2 linked regions of the Tistrella bauzanensis genome follow. Each later gene encodes a partner of the first gene's protein in a complex. Links are inferred from orthologs where the notes say so. Each region holds a gene or a part of one and is shown in the gene's direction. Other genes may lie near its edges.

Evidence for each region.
Region 2: the proteins of dnaG (region 1) and IEW15_RS17095 are in contact, whole or in part, in a crystal structure (PDB 2R6A), measured with the Geobacillus stearothermophilus proteins. The link is inferred for Tistrella bauzanensis from one-to-one orthologs. Residues at the interface, in WP_049624496.1 of Geobacillus stearothermophilus: Lys456, Leu457, Leu458, Pro459, Ala460, Asn463, Ala464, Leu467, Leu535, Leu536, Ile537, Ala538, Gln544, Glu545, Asp548, Tyr549, His552; in WP_033016901.1 of Geobacillus stearothermophilus: Ser13, Glu15, Ala16, Gln18, Glu91, Leu92, Asp94, Ala95, Val96, Pro97, Thr98, Ala99, Ala100, Asn101, Tyr104, Tyr105, Ile108.

What each region holds. Positions count from the first base shown.
Region 1 is NZ_BMDZ01000001.1:238,438-241,685, forward strand. The notes cover bases 318-3,248. They hold dnaG (DNA primase), read left to right. Parts: upstream 318-785; coding sequence 786-2,711; downstream 2,712-3,248. Other genes in these bases: IEW15_RS01015 (GatB/YqeY domain-containing protein), read left to right, coding at 318-752; rpoD (RNA polymerase sigma factor RpoD), read left to right, coding at 2,878-3,248. In the rest of the region: more of IEW15_RS01015, read left to right, coding at 294-317. UniProt on the Escherichia coli protein: RNA polymerase that catalyzes the synthesis of short RNA molecules used as primers for DNA polymerase during DNA replication.
Region 2 is NZ_BMDZ01000045.1:13,590-16,874, reverse strand. Bases 160-3,127 are described here. They hold IEW15_RS17095 (replicative DNA helicase), read left to right. Parts: upstream 160-834; coding sequence 835-2,421; downstream 2,422-3,127. Other genes in these bases: alr (alanine racemase), read left to right, coding at 2,483-3,127; IEW15_RS17100 (SAM-dependent methyltransferase), read left to right, coding at 160-689. Also shown: more of IEW15_RS17100, read left to right, coding at 1-159; more of alr, read left to right, coding at 3,128-3,285. UniProt on the Escherichia coli protein: The main replicative DNA helicase, it participates in initiation and elongation during chromosome replication. Travels ahead of the DNA replisome, separating dsDNA into templates for DNA synthesis.

The sequences.
Region 1 (3,248 bases):
CTGCGGCAGCGGTATCGGCGCGTGCAAAGACGCCCGGCGTGTGGGCGCCGGATCGACCGGACGGACCATACGCAAAGCCCCGGTGTGGGTCAAGCCGCGAGCCGGCTGCATCATGGCAACCCTCCCCAGCGGTCAGCAGGCATTGAATACCAGCCCGGTGCAACGCAATATGAAAGCTTGTCGCCTGACCCGACCTGCGTTGAGTCATGCCCGTAAATGACCCGCAGTTCCGACCCCGTACCATTTCGACCCGCACCGTCGCCGCCGATGCGTGCCTTCAAGGGATCGACACCATGATACGTGCGCGCCTCAAGGATGCGCTCAAACAGACGGAAGCCCAGGGTCGCGATGACGAACTCGCCGTATTGCGGCTGATCCGGACCGCGATCCGCGATCGCGATGCGGCCGCCCATCTGAAGGGGCGCAACGGCATCGACGACAACGAAATCCTCGACATGCTCCGCACCATGCTGCGCCAGCGCGACGAGAGCATCCGCGCCTATGAGCAGAGCGGCCGCATCGAACTGGTCGAGCAGGAACTGCACGAGCAGGACGTGATCCGTGGCTTTCTGCCGCCGCAGATGTCGGACGATGAAATCGATGCCGCCGTGCGCGCCACGGTCGCCGCCTGCTGTGCCAAGGGCCTGAAGGATATGGGCCGGACGCTGGATGCCCTGCGGTCGGCCTATGGGCCGGAAATGGATCTCTCCTCTGCCAGCGCCAAGGTCAAGCGGATGCTGCGCGGGTGCTGATGCCGCATGGCCGCCACGGAGCATTGATCTGAGATGGCCCTGCCTCCGGGATTCCTGGAAGAACTGCGCACACGCATCCGTCTGTCGGATGTCGTCGGCCGGCGGGTCCGGCTGGTCCGGCGCGGCCGTGAGCACACCGGTCTGTGCCCGTTCCACAACGAGAAGACCCCGAGCTTCACCGTCAGCGATGACAAGGGCTTCTATTACTGCTTCGGCTGCGGCGCCAAGGGCGACGCGATCGATTTCGAGATGAAGCTGGGCGGGTTCGATTTCCGCGAGACCGTCGAGCGGCTGGCCGGCGAGGCGGGGCTGGCGGTTCCGGCCGAGGATCCCGATGCCAGGCGGAAGGCTGAGCGGCGCGAAGGCCTGGTCGATGTCATCGAGGAGGCCTGCCGCTGGTTCGAAAGCCGGCTGGGAACCGACGAGGCGGCACCGGCGCGCGACTATCTCCGCCGGCGCGGTTTCGGCCCGGAGAGCTGGCAGCGGTTCCGCTTCGGCTATGCCCCCGACCGGCGCGACATGCTGATCCGCACATTCGAGCAGCGCGGCGTCAAGCTGCCGCAGTTGCTGGAGGCCGGCCTTGCCCGCCAGCGCGAGGACCGCTCCGCCTTCGATTATTTCCGCGGCCGCCTGATCATCCCGATCGCCGATCGCCGGGGCCGGATCATCGCCTTCGGTGGTCGGGTGCTGGGCGATGGCGAACCGAAATACCTGAACAGCCCCGACACGCCGCTGTTCGAAAAAGGCCGTGTGCTCTATGGCTGGCCGGTCGCGCGAGAGGCGGCGCGGCGGGCCGGCACGGTGCTGGTTGCCGAAGGCTATCTGGATGTGGCGGCGCTGGTGATGGCCGGCCGGCCGCATGCGGTGGCACCGCTTGGCACGGCCCTGACCGAGATGCAGATCGAGGAATTGTGGCGGATGGCGCCTGAGCCGATCCTGTGTCTGGATGGCGACAGTGCCGGTATCCGGGCGGCCCGGCGCGCGGCCGAACGGGCGCTGCCATTGCTGCGACCGGGGTTGAGCCTGCGCTTCGCGCGTCTGCCAGGTGGCCATGACCCCGACAGCCTGATCCGGACGGAAGGGGTTGCCGCCTTCGATCGGGCGATCGCCCAGCCGCAGCCGATGGTGGATCTGTTGTGGCAGTCGATGCTGGAAAGCCACACCACCGATACGCCGGAACGCATGGCGTCGCTGGAAGCCGATCTGATGACGCTGGCCGATACGATCCGCGAACCCCTGGTGCGGGATCTCTATCGCCGGGATTTCCGCGACCGGGTCTGGCAGTTGCGCCGCAACCGTCGCAGTGCGCCGGGCGGGCCGCAACAACCGGGGCAGTCGGGCTATGGCCAGGGGGCGGGCTTCGGCAAGGGTGGCGGCTATGCCAAGGGCCGCGGCGGCAAGCCGCCCAAGCCCGGCGATCTGACCGACGATCCGTCGCCGATCGCGGCACCAGCTCTGGGCACCGGCCGCGACGGTCAGGCGACGCGGCGGGAAGCGGCGCTGCTGGCAGGCGTTCTGCTGCATCCGCAATTGCTTGACGTGGTCGAGAACGAGGTGGCAAATCTGCCGATCGCGACCCCGTCACTTGACATGTTGCGTGCGGCAATCGTAGATACGCACGCATCGGAGTCCGGGCTTGACAGTGATCGGCTGCGAGACCATCTGAGACTTCGAGGGTTTGCGGACCTGGTTGAACGGCTGATGGCACCGGCGCATACGGGCCGGGTGCCCTTCTTCACACCGGGCGCTGCATTCGACAGGGTTCTGGCCGGATGGCGCAATGTGCTGGCCGTACATCGGCACGCGCAGCTGGTCGACGAATTGAAAGCCGCAGAGCGGGAGCTTGTCGAGAGCATGACGGAAGAGGCATTGCAACGCTTCGTCGCGCTCAAGAGGCTCGTTGACGAGAACGAACGGGCGCTGGCGGCCTTCGACCAGAGCGACGGTTTCGACCTTTGACGGTCGGGGCAGGTTCGGCGATGACGCGGGGCGTCGTCGCCGCAGTGGCAGGTATTGCCGCTGCGGGGGCGGCGCCTCACGGCCGTTGAAGGACGGAGCATCGACCGTTGAACAAGCATCGGAATCAAGGCGCAGCGTGCGTTTCTGAGCGGGGGAACGACGAATAATGGCGAAAAAAGCGACCACGGCTGTTGAAGCCGGCGAAGGGCGGGATGACGCGCCCGATGGACCGCTGGTCGATTCGCTGGAAGTCACCGTCAAGAAGATGGTGGCCCGCGCCAAGGAGCGCGGCTACATCTCCTATGACGAACTGAACAAGGCGTTGCCCCAGGATCAGCTTTCGTCCGAGCAGATCGAAGACGTGATGGCCATGCTTTCTGAGATGGGCATCAACGTCGTCGAGAACGAGGAAGAAGGCGAGGAACTGGGCGAGAACCAGGCGCGCGGCGAGGACGAGGAAGAAGAAGGCTTCGGCGCTTCCCACGCGACCTCGGTGGAAGAAGAGGAACTGGGCCGCACCGACGACCCCGTGCGGAT
Region 2 (3,285 bases), on another replicon or contig:
GACTAGGCCTGTATCTGTCGGGGCATGCCGATGTCGATGTGGTTGGCGTGACCCTGTCGGAAGAACAGCACAAGGTCGCAAGATCGCGCGCCGAACAGGCCGGCCTCGCGGCGAAAGCCGACTTCCGGCTGACTGACTATCGCGACCTCAACGACCGCTTCGATCGTATCGTCTCGGTCGGCATGTTCGAACATGTCGGATTGAAGCACTATGACGAATACTTCCGTAAGGTCTTCGACCTGCTGACCGATGACGGGGTGGCCGTCGTCCACACCATCGGACGCACCGATGGCCCCGGAACCACCAATGCCTGGATCCGGAAATACATCTTCCCTGGCGGCTATGTTCCGGCGCTGTCCGAAATGATGCCGGCGATCGAGCGTGCCGGGCTGGTCGTGACCGATGTCGAGATCCTGCGGCTGCACTATGCCGAGACCCTGCGCCACTGGTATCAGCGGTTCATTGTGGAACGCGACAAGGTCAAGGCCCTCTACGACGAGCGCTTCTGCCGGATGTGGGAGTTCTATCTGGCCGGCTCCGAGGCATCCTTCCGCCATTGGGGGCAGGCGGTGTTCCAGGTTCAACTGGCCCGACGGCAGGACGCCGTGCCGCTGACCCGCGATTACATCACCGATGTCGAACGGGAATGGGCCGCGCGCGAACGGCGACGGGAGATGCATGTGGCCTGACGGGGATGCGGCGGCGGCCCCGACCGTCGATGTCTTGCCCCTTTAATCCCTGCCACGGGCAGTGCATGATCGCCTCCGTCAGGCCGGCGCCGGGGCGCGCCGGCCTGACGGAGCCTTCCTCATCCTGCACGAATTCCCGAGGCCCATGACCGATACCGATCTCGACGCCGCCGGCCTGCCCGCCCCTGCCGGTTCTGACGATGGTCGCGGCCCGACCGCCGGCGGCATGCTGCCGGCTGCCGGCGCCGCGCTGCCGGCACGTCACCGCCCCAACAATGCCGAGGTCGAACAGGCGCTGCTGGGCGCGCTGCTGATCAACAATGAAGCCACCCACAGGGTCAGCAGCTTCCTCAGGCCGGAGCATTTCCACGAGCCGGTCCATCAGCGGATCTATGGCCAGATCCTGCGGTTCATGGAACGCGGCCAGATCGCCAACCCCGCCACCCTCAAGCCACTCTTCGACAGCGACCCGGCCCTGAACGCGGTCGGCGGTGCGTCTTATCTGGCCCGTCTGGTGGGTTCCGCGATCTCGATCATCAATGTCGAGGACTACGCCAAGATCATCCACGACTTCGCCCTGCGCCGGGCGTTGATCGACATCGGCGAGGATGTGGTCAACGAAGCCTATGACGGGCAGGCCGAACGCCGGGCGATCGAGCAGATCGAGCATGCCGAGCACCGCCTGTACACCCTGGCCGAACAGGGCGAGATCGAGGGCGGGTTCGTGTCGTTCGATCGCGCGCTGGGCGTGGCGCTCGACCAGATCGAAGCCGCCTACAAGCGCGACGGCAATCTGGTGGGTGTCGCCACCGATCTGATCGACCTCGACAACCTGATGGGCGGGTTGCAGCCATCGGATCTGCTGATCCTGGCGGGACGCCCATCGATGGGCAAGACCGCGCTTGCCACCACAATCGCCTTCAACGCCGCCCGCGCCTATCGCGCCGAACCCGACACCGCCGGGCGTGCCAAGGGCGTGGACGGCGCCGTGGTCGGATTCTTCTCGCTGGAAATGTCGTCGGAACAGCTGGCGGCCCGCCTGCTGGCCGGCGCCGCCGGCGTGCCGTCCGACCGGCTGCGCCGCGGCACCATGAGCGCCGAGGACTTCGAACGGGTGGTGATGGCGGCCCGCGATCTGTCGCGGATCCCGCTGTTCATCGACGACACCCCGGCAATCACCGTGCCCGCCATGCGGGCCCGCGCCCGGCGGCTGAAGCGCCAGCACGGCCTGTCGATGATCGTGGTCGATTATCTTCAGCTCATGCGGGCGGTGCGTGCCACCGACAATCGCGTGCAGGAGGTGTCCGAGATCACCCAGGGCCTGAAGGCGGTGGCCAAGGAACTGAACGTGCCGGTGATCGCGCTGTCGCAGTTGTCGCGCGCCGTGGAACAGCGCGAGGACAAGCGCCCCCAGCTATCGGATCTGCGTGAAAGCGGATCGATCGAGCAGGACGCCGACGTGGTGATGTTCGTATTCCGCGAAGAATACTATCTGGCCCGTGCCGAGCCCAAACAGCGCCCGGACGAGAAGCCCGACAAGTTCGCCGAGCGCTACAGCCACTGGCAGAGCCGGTTCGAGATATCGCGCAGTGTCGCCGAAGTGATCGTGGCCAAACAACGCCATGGACCGATCGGCACGGTGCGCCTGCATTTCGACCTCAATACCACCCGCTTCGGCAATCTGGATCGCGACCATGCGGCGCTGCTTGCCGCCAACGCCCCGGAGGAATAACCCGACGGTGCCCACCTCTCCTTCCAGTTCCGCGGATCCTTCCCGTTCCGCACCGCCAGCCATGCCGTCGGCGCCGCCCCCGGCCTGGATCGAGATCGATCTGGACGCGGTTGCCGCCAATCATGCGCTGCTGACCGGATTGATGCGGCAACACAATCCGGCAGCCGTCGTCGGCGGGGTGATCAAGGCCGATGGCTATGGGCTGGGCGCCGCCGGATTGGCGCCGGCGCTGGCGGCAGCCGGGGCGCCGGCACTGTTCGTGGCCCATCTGACCGAAGGGGCTGCGGTGCGCCATGCACTGACCGCGGCCGGCCATACCACGCCGGTTTATGTCCTGAACGGCATCACCGCCGGCGAGGTGGCCGATGCCCTGGCCTTCGATCTGCGGCCGGTGCTGAACAGCCCCGCCGACCTCGCCTGCTGGACCTGTCAGGGGGCGATGGCGGGACATCCGCTGCCAGCAGCGCTGCACATCGACACCGGCATGAACCGGCTGGGCTTCGACGAGCACGACCTGACCCGACTGATCGATGATCCGTCGGTGCTCGACGGTGTCGACATCCGGCTGACCATGAGCCACCTCGCCTGCGCCGATCAGCCGGATCACCCGCTGAACCGGGTGCAGCGCGACCGGTTCAGGGCGGCGGCGGCGATCGTCGGCCGGGGGCGGCTCAGCCTCGTCAATTCCAGCGGCCTGTTTCTGGGGCCGGGCTGGGGCTTCGATCTTGGCCGCCCCGGACTGGCGCTTTATGGCGCAAATCCCGTGCCGGGGCGGCCGAACCCGATGCGACCGGTGGTCACACTGAAGGCGCGGCTGTTGCAGGTGCGAACCGTCGACAGCTTCGAGAGTGTCGGCTATGGTGC